Regions from separate parts of the Streptomyces sp. NPDC002181 genome, predicted to be linked through region 1. Evidence: riboswitches for the same ligand, from Rfam matches in the RefSeq annotation. Region 1 holds a riboswitch; each other region holds the start of a gene.
What was found. A riboswitch is a leader RNA that binds a small molecule or an ion and turns the genes downstream of it on or off. The one in region 1 is predicted to bind cobalamin.
Positions count from the first base shown of each region.

Region 2: another riboswitch for cobalamin. It lies ahead of cobN (cobaltochelatase subunit CobN); the one in region 1 lies ahead of ACFYXV_RS02555 (ribonucleoside-diphosphate reductase subunit alpha).
Region 3: another riboswitch for cobalamin. It lies ahead of ACFYXV_RS33710 (CoA-acylating methylmalonate-semialdehyde dehydrogenase); the one in region 1 lies ahead of ACFYXV_RS02555 (ribonucleoside-diphosphate reductase subunit alpha).
Region 4: another riboswitch for cobalamin. It lies ahead of ACFYXV_RS33690 (hypothetical protein); the one in region 1 lies ahead of ACFYXV_RS02555 (ribonucleoside-diphosphate reductase subunit alpha).

Region 1 is NZ_JBIASC010000001.1:560,116-563,679, reverse strand. Features, by position in the region: gene ACFYXV_RS02555 (ribonucleoside-diphosphate reductase subunit alpha) at 1-1,378, opposite strand, end outside; cobalamin riboswitch at 1,518-1,649, opposite strand; gene ACFYXV_RS02550 (GNAT family N-acetyltransferase) at 1,694-2,194, opposite strand; gene ACFYXV_RS02545 (Uma2 family endonuclease) at 2,273-2,857, shown strand; gene ACFYXV_RS02540 (YbdD/YjiX family protein) at 2,906-3,103, opposite strand; gene ACFYXV_RS02535 (carbon starvation CstA family protein) at 3,100-3,564, opposite strand, start outside.
Region 2 is NZ_JBIASC010000002.1:672,815-676,378, forward strand. Features, by position in the region: gene ACFYXV_RS09195 (precorrin-8X methylmutase) at 1-342, opposite strand, end outside; gene cobG (precorrin-3B synthase) at 339-1,730, opposite strand; cobalamin riboswitch at 1,870-2,007, shown strand; gene cobN (cobaltochelatase subunit CobN) at 2,040-3,564, shown strand, end outside.
Region 3 is NZ_JBIASC010000023.1:50,653-54,216, reverse strand. Features, by position in the region: partial or broken gene ACFYXV_RS33715 (acyl-CoA dehydrogenase family protein) at 1-505, opposite strand, end outside; gene ACFYXV_RS33710 (CoA-acylating methylmalonate-semialdehyde dehydrogenase) at 502-2,001, opposite strand; cobalamin riboswitch at 2,191-2,377, opposite strand; gene ACFYXV_RS33705 (cobalamin-binding protein) at 2,626-3,546, shown strand.
Region 4 is NZ_JBIASC010000023.1:45,907-49,470, forward strand. Features, by position in the region: gene ACFYXV_RS33685 (prenyltransferase/squalene oxidase repeat-containing protein) at 1-1,387, opposite strand, end outside; cobalamin riboswitch at 1,521-1,591, opposite strand; cobalamin riboswitch at 1,714-1,853, shown strand; gene ACFYXV_RS33690 (hypothetical protein) at 1,950-3,362, shown strand; gene ACFYXV_RS33695 (hypothetical protein) at 3,480-3,564, shown strand, end outside.

The DNA of each region.
Region 1 (3,564 bases):
GGTTGCAGACCGCCGTCTCGCCGTCGTTGGTGACCTCGATGATCTCGGTGCACAGGTTCGAGGAGTGGACGACGGTGCCCGGCTCGGCGGTCTGGTTCGCCGTGCGGTTGGAGGCGTCCTTGAAGGTCATCCAGCCCTGGCCGGTCTGCGCGAGGGTGCGCATCATCCGGCCGTACAGGTCGCGGGCGGGCATGGTCTTGCGGGCCAGGCCGTCCGCCTCGGCCTTGCGGTAGGCGGCGTCGAACTCGTCGCCCCACAGGTCGACCAGCTCGGGCACGTCGGCCGGGGAGAACAGCGACCAGTCGGCGTCCGCGTTGACGCGGCGCATGAACTCGTCCGGCACCCAGTGCGCCAGGTTCAGGTTGTGCGTGCGGCGCTGGTCCTCGCCGGTGTTGTCGCGGAGCTCCAGGAACTCCTCGATGTCCGCGTGCCAGGTCTCCAGGTAGACGGCGGCGGCGCCCTTGCGGCGGCCGCCCTGGTTCACGGCGGCGACGGAGGCGTCGAGGGTCTTCAGGAACGGCACGATGCCGTTGGAGTGGCCGTTCGTACCGCGGATCAGCGAACCGCGGGCGCGGATGCGCGAGTACGAGAGGCCGATGCCGCCGGCGTGCTTCGACAGACGCGCGACCTGGTGGTACCGGTCGTAGATCGAGTCGAGCTCGTCCAGCGGGGAGTCCAGCAGGTAGCAGGAGGACATCTGCGGGTGCCGGGTGCCGGAGTTGAAGAGCGTGGGGGAGGACGGCAGGTAGTCGAGGCGGCTCATCAGCCGGTAGAGCGAGGCCACTTCCTCGACGGCCTGGACGGTGTCGTTCTCGGCGAGGCCGCAGGCCACGCGCAGCATGAAGTGCTGCGGGGTCTCGACGACCTGGCGGGTGATCGGGTGGCGCAGCAGGTAGCGGCTGTGCAGGGTGCGCAGGCCGAAGAAGCCGAAGCGGTCGTCGGCGCCCTCGGCGAGCGTGTGCTCGACCAGCGCGTCCAGGCGGTTCGCGTGCAGCGCCACGAACGCGGCGGTGCGGTCCGCGATGAGGCCCTCGCGGTGGCCGACCGCGACGGAGGCGGAGAAGGAGGTGGCCCCCTGGCCGGCGGCTTCCTCGGCGACGGCCAGCGTCAGCAGCCGGGCGGCGAGCCGGGAGTACGCCGGGTCCTCGGAGATGAGACCGGCGGCGGCCTCCGTGGCCAGAGCGCGCAGCTCGGCCTCGTCGGCGGCGGCGCTGCGTCCGCGCAGCGCGGCGGCGGCGACCCGGCCGGGGTCAGTGTCGGGGAGGTCGGCCGTCAGCTCGGTGAGGGTCCGCAGCAGCGCGGCCCCAGGTCCCCCGGTCTCGATTCCGGTGTCGGACGGGTCGGACTCGGCGCGCGGTGCGGAAGGCGCGATGGTCACGGGGGGAGCTCTCCCTCGCTCGGCTCCGGGACACCTGCGGCGTCGGCGCGAGCGGGCGCGCGCGGGCAGGGCAAGGCAGCACCGCGCGGCGTCCACCGGCCCAACCGCGAGGCCCGGACGTATCGACACCCGGTTCGGTCGAGCCGGGCGCACTGTCGGCAGGTCATCGGACTTGCGGTGACACCAATGGGTGTACTTCATACCGTTGCGGGACAGTTCCGGATTCGCACCGGATTCCCCTGCGACGACAGCGAGCATGAGCATACATGTGGGGGCCCCCTCCTGCGCGACCCCCTAGATGTTGTGTCGGCGTGGCTACAGTTCGAGACCGTACGTGCGCAGAGGGAGGCCGGGGACGGGCTCCCAGTCCCGTTCCGGCGAGCGCACGAAACCGAGCCGTCCGTAGATCCGGTGGGCGCCGGTCATGTCGTCCGTGGTGGACAGCACGAGGCGCCGTACGCCCTCGACGGCCCGGGCGCGGTCGATGCAGGCCCGCACCAGAGCCTCCCCGGCGCCCCGCCCGCGGCCCTCCCGAGCGACGGCCAGCATCCGGAACTCGGCCTCGCCGGGTCCGGCGATGTCGCACAGCGGGCTCCCGGGCGCGGCGAAGGCCACCCCGCCGAGGAGCCGGCCCTCGCCCGTCGCGGCGACGAGTATCACCCCGTCGGCGGCGCGCCCGGCCACGTCGCGCAGCCGCACGAGGTACGGATCGTCCTCGCCGAACGTCAGCAGCCCGTCCCCGAGGTAGGCCTGCGCGGTGATCTCCCCGAGCGTCCCGTACTCCGCCGCCAGCGCTTCCCTGATCACGATGTCCATGCGGTCGAGTGTGCCGGACGGCTGTCGGTGCCCGGCGCTATCGTCGAAGACAGCACCGTCGAGGAAGGCGAGCGAGGCATGACCGTGATGACAGACCGGCCCCACATGCTGACCGAGGACTTCGAAGCCGTGGCGCGCATAGCGGCCCGCGAGAGGGAGGGGACGCGGCTGGAGTTCATCGACGGGGTTATCAGGAGCAAGGCCATGCCGGACGGCGATCACCAGACGATCATCGAGTGGCTCACGCGGATCTGCATGCAGTACCGGCCGGAGCTCTGGCTGCACGGGGGACAGGGGATCAAGGCCGAGGCGTACCGGGGAGGGCGGGCCATCCCGGACGCGGTGCTGGCGCCTTCCAAGGCATTCGCCGGGCAGGGCGACTGGGTCGACCCCGACCCGATCCTCATGGCCGTCGAGGTGACCTCGTGGGATTCGGACACCCACCGGCGGGACCACGTCGAGAAGCCCCGCGCCTACGCGGAGACGGGCATTCCCGTCTACCTGCTGATCGACCGGGCCAAGTGCGAGATCTCCGTCTACAGCCAGCCCAACGGCCGACGGTACGAGAGCACCCACATCGTGGCGTACGGGAAGGACGTCGAGCTCCCCGAGCCCGTCGGCATCACCCTCCAGACCGAGGTCCTCAAGGACTGGGTGCGCTGAGGATGCCGAAGGGCCCCGCCGATTCGGCGGGGCCCTTCACGTACGTGCTCAGCAGCAGCGGAAGCCCTCGCGGGGGTCCGCCTCGCGGGAGTCCGTACGGGCGCGTTCGAAGGCGCGGCGGGTCATGACCTCCGCGTCCGGGTCGTGCGTACGGGCGTGGGCGACGTAGCGGTCGTACGCCGCCTCGCCCGAGAACTCCCGTACGAAGAACCGCGCCTTCGCCAGCGCCGCGCGGACCCCGCTCACGCCACCGGCTCCTTCGCGCGGCCGCCGCCCGAGTCCAGGCCGGCGGCGGCGAGCTCCGCCCGCTCCTCGGGCGTCGCGATGAGCCCGGCCGGGGCGATGATCTTCGACTCGGTCCACGGGACCTCGGACAGCCTGACCGCCTCCGGGCTCCCGACCGCCTTCAGGCAGGTCCGCGCCGCGTCCAGCAGCACGATGACGATCAGGATCGCGAACAGCGCCGACAGCGCGCCGTCGACCGTCGCGTTGGTGACGATCGTGTGCATCTCGCCCATGTTCTTGGCGGGCGGCAGGACCTTCCCGGCGTCGATCCCGGTCTGGTACTTGTCGCGCTGCGCGAAGAAGCCGACCTTGACGTCCTCGGAGAACACCTTCTGCCAGCTCGCGGTCAGCGTGACGGCCACGTCCCAGGCCAGCGGGACCCCGGTCACCCAGGCCCACTTGAGCCGGCCGGACTTGACCAG
Region 2 (3,564 bases), on a different contig from region 1:
CCTGGCGGCGAGGGCCGGCACGGCGGGGTCGGAGAGGGTGCAGATCACCTCGTTGCCGGCGGGCAGCCGCTTGCGGGTGACCCCGCTGGCGACCATCTGGACGTCGCACAGGATCGGCGCGCCGGCGTGCAGCGCGGCCCGTGCGCGGAGCACGACCTCCGGGGTGTAGCCGAGGTCCCGGGGCAGGTCGGTCATTCCGCAGGCGTGAATCATGCGCACCGCGACCTGGGCGACGGAGGCGGGCAGCCCGGAGAGGTCCGCCTCGGCGCGGATCGTGGCAAAGGACTGGCGGTAGATGGCCGCGCCGTCCTTCTCGTACTCGAACACTGTGTACTCGCTCATTTCTTCGCTGCGTCGTGGGAGGTGGTGCGGCGTACGGCCGCGAGGGCCGCGGGAAGTTCGGAGGCCGGGACGCCCCGGCGCGGGGTCTGTCCGGCCGCGGAGAGGTCGTACCCGTCGGCGGTGGCGACCACGTCCGCCCAGGCGGTGCCGCGGGGGTGCCCGCACCGGCGCTCGCAGCCGGACCAGTGCACGGGCAGCAGGCGGGTCCCCTGCGCCGGCGTACGCACCCGTGCCCGCGCTTGTTCCCGTTCCCGTTCCTGCGCCTGCGCCTGCGCCTGCGCCTGCGCTACGACGGCACGCGCGTCGGCGCGCACGTCGGCGCGGGACTTCGCACAACCGGGCTGCCCGGTACAGGCGGTGACGGACCGCCAGGGATCGTCGGAGCCGGTCACGAGTCCGGCTTCGGCGAGGGCGGCGAGCGCCTCCCCGGCGGCTCCGGCGGGCAGGCCGGGGACGACGATCCCCCGCCAGGGGGTCAGGCGGATACGGCCGGTCAGCGCGGCCAGGGCGCGCCACTGCGCGGTGCTCAGACGGCCCAGCGGCGCCAGCACGCTGAGCGCGGCGGCGCCGCCGGGCCCCTCGACCACACCCGGTTCGGGGGCCGGTCCGCGCAAGGAGGCGGCCGCGGAGCCCGGCGCGGCGGGGGCCGGGATCCCGGCGGCGGCCAGCCTCCCGCCCAACCCCTCGCGGTCCAGGGCGTGTTCCGCGGGCAGCTCCGACACCCGCCAGGCCCGGGTACCGGCCGCCCGGACGGCGTCCAGGAAGTACTCCGCGGCCACGAGCGCGGCCTTCGGCGCGTCGGCCGCGCCGACGAGCAGCGCGTCCGCCGGGTCGGCGGTCCACAGCAGCGCCCGGTCCCCGCCCCCGTCCCGGACGGCGGTCAGGTTCACATCGGCGTCGAGCGAGGTCACGTCCCCGCGGCCGTCGTCGAGGGCGAACAGGAAGCGCCCCGACAGCCCGGCCGCCGGCGCGCTCGCGCACAGCAGCCGGTCCAGCTCGGCGACCCAGGGGGCCACGTCGGGCAGACCGCGCCGGTCCAGGCCGGTCAGGGGCGAGGCGACGATGTTGCGGACCCGCTCGTGGGTGGGCGCGGGCAGCAGCCCGGCGCGTACGAGCACGCCCCGCAGCTCGCCCCCGCAGCTCGCGCCGAGCCCGCGCAGCTGCGCGTTGCCGCGCGAGGTGAGGTCGACGTGCCCGTCGCCGAGCCGGTCCGCCGCGTCGGCCAGGAGCAGGGCCGCGTCCGCGTCGAGCATCCCGCCGGGTATCCGGATCCGGGCCAGGTACCCGTCGTCCGCCGCGTGCAGCCGCAGCGCACCGGGGCAGGCGTCACCGCGGTCACGTATGACCGGTTCGTCCCGCACTGCGGCGGAAGGGGGCTGGGGCGGCATGGCGGCGAGCATACCCACGATTGACCGACCTCGACCTGTGTCCGTCACCACCCTCCCCCTGCGCCCCACCCTCCGCCCGACCTGCCCCGATCCGCTCCCCGTGCGCGGACCACCCCCACTCCCGGCCAGGGAGAACGCCACCTAAGATGACCCCCGGCGGAGCCACGTGGCCCGCTGGGAGGAAGCCCGGTGCGAATCCGGCGCGGTCCCGCCACTGTGAACCCGCGGAGCGATCCGCCGGGTGAGTCAGGAACTCCCGCTGTCCACACTGCCCGGGGCGCGGAAACCCCGAGGAAGGCATGCCGCCGCATGATCCTGCTGCTGTCGACGTCCGACACCGATCTGCTCAGCGCCCGCGCCGCGGACGGCCCCGTGCCGTACCGGTTCGCGAACCCCTCCCGCCTTCCCCTGGACGACCTGCCCGCCCTGCTCGACGGCGTCGACCTGGTCGTCGTACGCCTCCTGGGCGGCCTGCGCGCCTGGCAGGACGGCCTCGACCTGCTCCTGGCGCCGGAACAGACCCGCCCGGTGGTCGTCCTCACCGGCGAACAGGCCCCGGACGCCCAGCTGATGGAGGCCTCGACGGTCCCGATCGGCATCGCGGCCGAGGCGCACGGCTACCTCGCGCACGGCGGCCCCGCCAACCTGGACCAGCTGGCGCGCTTCCTCTCCGACACCGTGCTGCTCACCGGCCACGGCTTCGAGCCGCCCGCCGCGGCGCCCACCTGGGGCCCGCTGGAGCGCACGCCGGTGCGCCCGTACGGGCCGCGCATCGCGGTGCTGTACTACCGCGCCCACCAGATGAGCGGCAACACCGCCTTCGTGCACGCGCTGTGCGACGCGATCGTGGAGACCGGCGGCACGCCCGTACCCCTGTACGTGTCCTCCCTGCGCGCGCCGGAGCCGGAGCTGATCGCCGAACTGGAGTCGGCGGACGCGATCGTCACCACGGTGCTCGCGGCAGGCGGCACCAAGCCCGCCACGGCCTCGGCCGGCGGCGACGACGAGTCCTGGGACGCGGGCGCGCTCGCCGGGCTCGGCGTGCCGATCCTGCAGGCCCTGTGCCTGACCGGCTCGCGCAGCGCCTGGGAGGAGAACGACGAGGGCCTCTCCCCGCTCGACGCCGCGACGCAGGTCGCGGTCCCGGAGTTCGACGGCCGCCTGATCACCGTCCCGTTCTCCTTCAAGGAGCTCGACGAGGACGGGCTGCCGGCGTACGTGGCCGACCCCGAGCGCGCCGCCCGCGTCGCCGGGATCGCCGTCCGCCACGCCCGGCTGCGGCACATCGAGCGGCGCGACAAGAAGGTCGCGCTCGTCCTGTCCGCGTACCCCACCAAGCACTCCCGCATCGGCAACGCGGTCGGCCTCGACACCCCGGCCAGCGCCGTGGAGCTGCTGCGCACCCTCATCGCGGGCGGCTACGACTTCGGCCCCGTCGAGGAGGTCCCGGGCCTGGTCTCGGGCGACGGCGACGAGCTGATCCGCGCCCTGATCGAGGCCGGCGGCCACGACCAGGACTGGCTGACCGAGGAGCAGCTGGCCCGCAACCCGGTCCGCATCCCGGCCGCCGACTACAAGCGGTGGTTCGCCGAGCTCCCCGCCGAGCTGCGCGAGAGCGTGGAGCAGCACTGGGGCGAGGCGCCGGGCAACATGTTCGTGGACCGCTCCGCGAACCCGGAGGGCGACATCGTCCTCGCGGCGCTGCGCCGCGGGAACCTGCTCGTCCTGATCCAGCCGCCGCGCGGCTTCGGCGAGAACCCGATCGCGATCTACCACGACCCCGACCTGCCGCCCTCGCACCACTACCTGGCCGCGTACCGCTGGATCCAGGCAC
Region 3 (3,564 bases), on a different contig from region 1:
CGTAGACGTCCGAGGCGCCGGCACCGGAGATGAACTGTTTGACCCCGGTGAGCACGTAGTGGTCGCCCCGGCGTTCGGCGCGGGTGCGCAGCGCGGCGGCATCCGAGCCCGCGCCCGGTTCCGTCAGGCAGTAGCTGCCCAGGGTCGCCGCGGCGCAGAGGGCGGGCAGCCAGCGGGCGCGCTGGCCTTCGTCGCCGTAGCGGTCGATCATCCAGGCGACCATGTTGTGAATGGAGAGGTAGCCGGCGATGGACGGGCAGCCGGTCGCGAGGGTCTCGAAGACGAGCACGCCGTCGCTGCGGGAGAGACCGGAACCGCCGTGTTCCTCGCGTACGTACACGCCGGCGAGACCGAGGGAGGCGGCCCGTCGGATGACGTCGACGGGGAAGTGCTTGTCCTGGTCCCAGGCCACGGCATGGGGGGCGAGCTGCTCCTGCGCGAAGTCGAGGGTGACCTCGGCGAGGGCGAGCTGGTCCTCGGTGAGGGTGGTGGTCACCGCGCTCACCCCATCGTCGGGATGGTGAAGCTCGCGCCCTCCTTGACCCCGGAGGGCCAGCGCGAGGTGACGGTCTTGGTCCGGGTGTGGAAGCGGATCGAGTCGGGTCCGTGCTGGTTCAGGTCGCCGAAGCCGGAACGCTTCCAGCCGCCGAAGGTGTGGTAGGCGACGGGCACCGGGATGGGCACGTTGACCCCGACCATGCCGGTGTTGACCCGGCGGGTGAACTCACGGGCGGTGTCCCCGTCCCGGGTGAAGATCGCCACGCCGTTGCCGTACGGGTGTTCGCTCGGCAGGCGCAGGGCCTCCTCGAAGTCGGCGGCACGGACCACCGAAAGGACGGGGCCGAAGATCTCCTCGCGGTAGATCCGCATCTGCGGGGAGACCCGGTCGAAGAGGGTGGCGCCGGCGAAGAACCCGTTCTCGTGACCCTCCAGGGTGAAACCGCGTCCGTCGACGACGAGTTCGGCTCCCTCGCTCGCGCCGATGTCCACGTAGCGGCGGACCCGGTCGAGGGCGTCGCGGCTGACCAGGGGGCCGAAGTCCGCGTCCGGGTCGTCGGAGCGCCCGATCCTCAGGGTCGCGATGCGGTCCTTGAGGGCGGCGACCAGCCGGTCGGCCGTCTCCTCGCCGACGGGTACGGCGACGGAGATGGCCATGCAGCGTTCGCCCGCCGAGCCGTAGCCGGCGCCGATCAGGGCGTCGACGGCCTGGTCGAGGTCCGCGTCCGGCATCACGATCATGTGGTTCTTGGCCCCGCCGAAGCACTGCGCCCGCTTGCCGTGGGCGGCCGCGGTGGCGTAGATGTGCGCGGCGATCGGCGTGGAGCCGACGAAGCCGAGGGCCTGGACGCGGGGGTCCTCGAGGAGGGTGTCGACGGCCTCCTTCCCGCCGTTGACCACGTTGAGGACGCCCGGCGGCAGGCCGGCCTCCAGGAAGAGCTCCGCGAGGCGCAGCGGTACGGACGGATCCCGCTCGGAGGGCTTGAGGACGAACGCGTTGCCGCAGGCCAGGGCGGGCGCGGCCTGCCAGAGGGGAATCATGGCGGGGAAGTTGAACGGGGTGATGCCGGCGACGACGCCGAGGGGGGAGCGCAGCGAGTGCACGTCGATGCCGGTCCCCGCGTTGTCGGTGAACTCGCCCTTGAGCAGGTGCGGGATTCCGGCGGCGAACTCGACCACCTCCAGGCCGCGTTGCAGGTCGCCGTGGGCGTCGGCGACGGTCTTGCCGTGCTCGGACGACAACAGCCGGGCCAGAGCCTCGCGTTCGCCCTCGACGAGCTGGAGGAAGCGCATCAGGACGCGGGCGCGCCGCTGGGGGTTCCACTGCCCCCACTCGGCCTGCGCCTCCTCGGCGTTGGCGATGGCGGCCTCGGTGTCGGCGCGCCCGGCGAGCGGAACCCGGGCCTGGACGGCGCCGGTGTTGGGGTCGTGGACGTCGGCGAAGAGTCCGGACGTACCGGTGGTGTGCTTTCCGCCGATGAAATGGGTGAGTTCACGGACCATGGATGCCTGCTCTCGTCAGGTTGGATCCGGGGATGGCACGGCGCACCGCCGGACCGCACCCTGGGTGAGGGTGTGCCGCTGCGGAATGCCGTGAGGACTACGAGCGCGGATCGGTGTGCGCGCGCTCCGCCGGATCACCAGGGTCGTGGGTACAAACCGGTGCCATGCGTGTCTGCTCCATCCTCGTGGACAACACGGAACATCCGCGGCCGGTATCCTGACTCCCGGATCCCCGCGCGCCGCCCGCCTTCCCGACAGACCTCGTCAGTGGCGTGTGGATGGCAGCACACTCCCCGGTCACAGTGGCGGGACCGTGCCGGTTTCTCACCGGCTTCCCTGCACCGCGGACCTTGTGCCCACGAACATATAGTTGGACGTCCTAGTAAGTCCAGACCCACCAGCCGGGCGCGCCCAGGGGGTGTCGTCGAAGTGGCTTCGTCCGCCCGTGAGGGCGGGGTCGGCGGGGTCTGGTGCGTGTGACCGCAAGGCGGAGGACGGGGTCCTCCCGCCGAAGGCAGGGGGAGGGGCGACGCTCGCGTCGTCGACCGACGACAACGCCGCGAGCGCGCGTGCCAGACCCCGCCGGCCAGAAGGGACTTCGGCGACACCCCCTAGAGTCGGGGCATGCGCATCGTCTCGCTGCTCCCCGCGGCCACGGACATCGTGGCGGACCTCGGACTCGTCGCCGACCTGGTCGGACGTACCCACGAATGCGACTGGCCGCCGACGGCGGTCGCGTCGGTGCCCGTCGTCACCCGCGCCGAATTCGACGCGGACGCACTCGGCAGCCGGGAGATCTCCGCCGCGGTCGGCGGCGCGGCGCACAGCGGCTCCTCGCTCTACACCCTGGACACGGAGGCTCTCGCCGCGCTCGCACCCGACGTCCTGCTCACCCAAGACCTCTGCCGGGTCTGCGCGGTGTCCTACGAGGGCGTCTCCCGGGCGGTGCGCCTCATGGACGCCGGTCCGCGCGTGCTGAGCCTGGAACCACGGACCCTGGACGACGTCCTGGACTGCCTCGTCACCGTGGGCGACCTGCTGGGAGTCCGGGAAACGGCCGAACGGCGGCGCACGGAGCTGCTCGGCCGGCTCGCCGGGGTCCGGCGCGCCGTGGCGGGCCGGCCGAGGCCGCGGGTGGTGGCCATCGAGTGGCTCGATCCGCTGTGGCCGGCCGGACACTGGGTACCGGAGCAGATCACGTGTGCGGGCGGGAATCCGCTGCTGGCCGCGCCCGGGGAGCACACCGAGCCGATGGCCTGGGACGCGGTACGCGCGGCGCGCCCGGACGTCGTCCTGGTGCTGCCGTGCGGCTTCCCGCCCGAACGGACCCTGACCGAACTCGGCCTGCTCACCGCGCTGCCGGGCTGGGAGGAACTGCCCGCCGTACGGGCCGGCGAGGTGTGGGTGCTGGACGGCCCCGCCTACTTCAACCGGCCGGGTCCGCGCGTGGCCCGGGGTGCCGAAGTGCTCGCCCACGTGCTGCACGGGGTGCGGGCCGGAGACCCCGTGACCGAGTCGGAGGCACGGCGGCCGGGCCGGGCGTAGCGCCGCCCCGGCCGAACA
Region 4 (3,564 bases), on a different contig from region 1:
AGACACCGGCGTCCGCGAACGCCTCGTCGCCGAGGGCGCGCAGTGCCTGCGCGGCCCAGCCGGTGGCGGCCGGGTTGCCGGTCGTCTCGTAGAAGACGGCGGGCCAGGCGCCGGTCGCCAGCTGGGACCTCTTCAGATAGCCGCGGGCCTTCTGGAGCACCGCCTCGTGGCCGCCCGCCCGTTCCAGGGCCAGTGTGATCAGGCCGGTGGCGCCGGCCTCGCTCTCGCACCCCGGGCTCCCGGGCCGGATGAGGACGCTGGTGAATCCGCCGTCCTCGCACTGCAGGACGGTCAGCCGGGCCACGGAGCCCGGGGGAGGGGTCATACCGGCGTTGACCAGGGCGATGACGGCCATCGCCTGGGCGTCGGCCTGACCGCTCGTACGGAAGTCGCCCTTGGTGAGGCAGCCTTCGACCGTTTCGCCGTCGCCGATGTCGCGGGGGCAGGCGTACTTCACGAGGTCGCCGAGCAGGTCGTGGCCCCCGAACGCGCGGGGGTCCTTGCCGGTGGCCTCGGCGACCAGGGCGAGCCGGGCCGCGGCGGTGGCGTCCGGGACGCCGTCCTTGCCGGCCGGGTAGGCGTAGGCATCGGTCTGAGCGGGCGTGGCGAGGAAGTCGGCGGTCTTCTTCGCCGCCGGGCTCTTGCGGTCGGCCGCGGCGAGGGCGAAGACGGCTTCCGTGGAGAGGAAGTGGTTCGGGGTCGTGGAACCCTCGTCGACGACGCGCTCCCCGTCCGTCAGTGTCCCGGTGGCCCAGCGGGTGGTCGCGGGTACGTCGACCCGTCCGGCCGGCACGTTGGGCGGGGTCGTCGGGACGGTCGGGTCGGAGGTGGTGAACCCGCGGACGTCGTCGGGGGAGAACGACGGCTTGCCCTTGGTGCCGGCGATGTCGGTGCCGCCGTAGACCCAGGCTTCCACGTCGCCGGGCTTCGGGTTCCGGGCCATGGCCCCCTGCTGGCTGTAGGACCACTTGCGCTGACCGGGAGATGCGGTCCAGTACGACCAGTAGGCGGTGGCCTGCGGGGTGAGGACGCAGTCCTCCTTGTCCGGCGTGGGGTACCGCGTACCGGTGCCCTTGCCGATGCGGCAGATGAAGGCAGGGCCGTCGTGGACGGTGCCCTCCATGGTGAACCCGGAGGTCTGCAGCAGTTCGTAGCCGGTGGTGGGCGTGGTGTCGCAGCCCTTCTCCACCTTGCCGCCGAACGGGCCGAAGTCCACGGCGACGATCGCCCCGGTGGTGGCCGTGCACTGCTCGATCGGGTCGGCCGAGGCGGATACCGTCCCGCCCACGAAGGCCGCGCTCGCGGCGAAGGTCAGCACTGCCGCCGATATGAGCGACAGCAGCCCCTTGCTCCCCAGGTGTCGCTCTGATTGCTGTGCGGTCCCCACCACGGCCCCTCGTGTCGGCCGGGCGGACCAGTGCGTGGCGAAAGGGCTTCCGCAGCCCGTGGGCGCACGGGGAAGCCGTTCGAACCACGCCGTAGTCCGCGACGGCGCTTCTCGCTGCAAAAACCTGGCTCCAGGCATTCCGACTCACCCGGACGGAACCGGGCCTACGGTTGCGGGTCAGCGCCGGATTTCGACCGGCTTCCCCTGGAGCTGAGTGCTTATCAGTCGGAGTGGACCACGCAGATAAAGACAGCGTCAAGGTGGTCTGCGTCTCATGTGACACGGCTCCTCGGCGGCGCCCGACCGGTCCCCGGCACAGTGGCTGGCGGAGCCTTGATCACTCGGGTAGCGTCCTGGGCTGCCACATGGGGGAACCTGGTGCGAATCCGGGGCTGACGCGCAGCGGTGTGGGACGGCAGGGGGCCGTCACCGAGCCCGAATGCCCATGCGGCATGGCACATCACCAGCCGTACCACGCGTTCGGACGGCCGCCACCGAGCTCCGGGCTGCCCGCCCGCACGAGCCCCGGTCAGGCCGGCGTCCCCCATTTCAGGAGCAGGCCATGTCCCGTACCCGTACCTCCCGCCGCCTCGTGCTCACCGTGCCCGCGGCACTCGGCGCCCTCGCCCTCACGACCCTGCCGGCCTTCGCCACCTCCTCGCCCGCCCAGATCGCCACGTCCAAGACCAACGGCGTGACGTACCTCAAGTCCCTCCAGGCCGCCGATGGTTCGTACGCGGGCAGTGGTCTGTCGAACGAGTGGGCGTTCAGCGCCTTCGCGGCCACCGGCACGGCCGTGGTCGACGTCTACCCGGGCGGCGACACCACGAAGAACGCGCGCACGGTGTACCGCAACCTGCTGTCGACCGCCGGCTGGCCGCAGGCCTCCCCGGTGGTGACCGACTACGAGCGCGGCACGCTCAACGCGTACGCCGCGGGCATCGACCCGGCCCGCGTCTCGGCCTCCCGCAACCTCATCGCCCACGTCTACTCCTACTGGCAGACCGCCGAGGCCGGCTACTTCGGCCCGTCCGGCAACTTCAACGGCACGGTCTTCGCCGCCCTTTCGCTGGGCGGGGCCAAGACCCAGGGCGGTGCCAACCGCGTCCCGCAGTCGCTGACCGACTCCATGGTCACCCGGATCCGCGCGAACCAGCACGTCGACGGGGGCTGGACCTACAACAAGGCCGAGGGCAACCCGACCGTCCTCAACTCCGCGGGCGATGTGGACATGACCGGCGCCGCCATGGCGGCCCTCTGCGTCTCCGGCGTCCCCAACACGGACACGGACGTCGTCCAGGCGAAGAACTTCCTCAAGGCCAAGCTCGTCTCCGGCAGCGGTGCCTTCAACTCCCTCTACGGGGTCAACACCAGCTCCAACGGCTGGGGCGTCGCAGGGCTGAACGCCTGCGGATTCAACCCCCAGACCGGCGACTTCCTCACCGGCAGCGGCAAGACGCCGATCGACTTCCTGATCGCCAACCAGTACAACCCGGCAGGCGGCTTCAAGTACAAGCCCTCGGACACCACGCCCTCGGCCTACTCCTCCATCGACGCGCTGCGCGCCGTCGCCGGCGGCGGCTTCACCGCCGCTCCGCCCGTTCCGGTCACCCCCGGCGCCCCGCAGTGGGTCGCCCAGTCCACCTTCACCGCCGGGACGGCGGCCAAGCTGGCGCTGACCGTCGACGACGGCGCCGGCAACCTCAAGGTCTGCTCGGTGTCCTTCACGCCGACCGGTACGACGACCACTCTCGGCGACGTCCTCAATGCCGCGGTGAGCGCCGCCACTCCGTCCGGCTGCGTCACCGGCGTCACGCCGTCATCCGGCACCGGCACGATCACCGACGTCAACGGCAAGGCCAACAGCGGCTCCAACACCTGGAAGGTGAGCGTGGACGGGTCCTCGTTCGCCGGCGCCGCCCGCGACAAGGTCGTCAACGTGGGCGACACCATCGCCCTGCGCTGGGGCGCCTGATCGTTTCCGCGGCGGTGCGGGTCGCGGGCCCCGGGCCCGCGACCCGCACCGCCGCACTGCCGGAGGAACGGGCAACCGAAAGCGGGGCGCTCACCCATGGCGCCGGAAGGGTCGGGGATGGCGAAGATCGTTCCGCGTCATGTGATCGTCGACGGGGTGCGGTTGGTCGCCCTCACGGAGCAGGAGTACGAGAGCCTCGCGG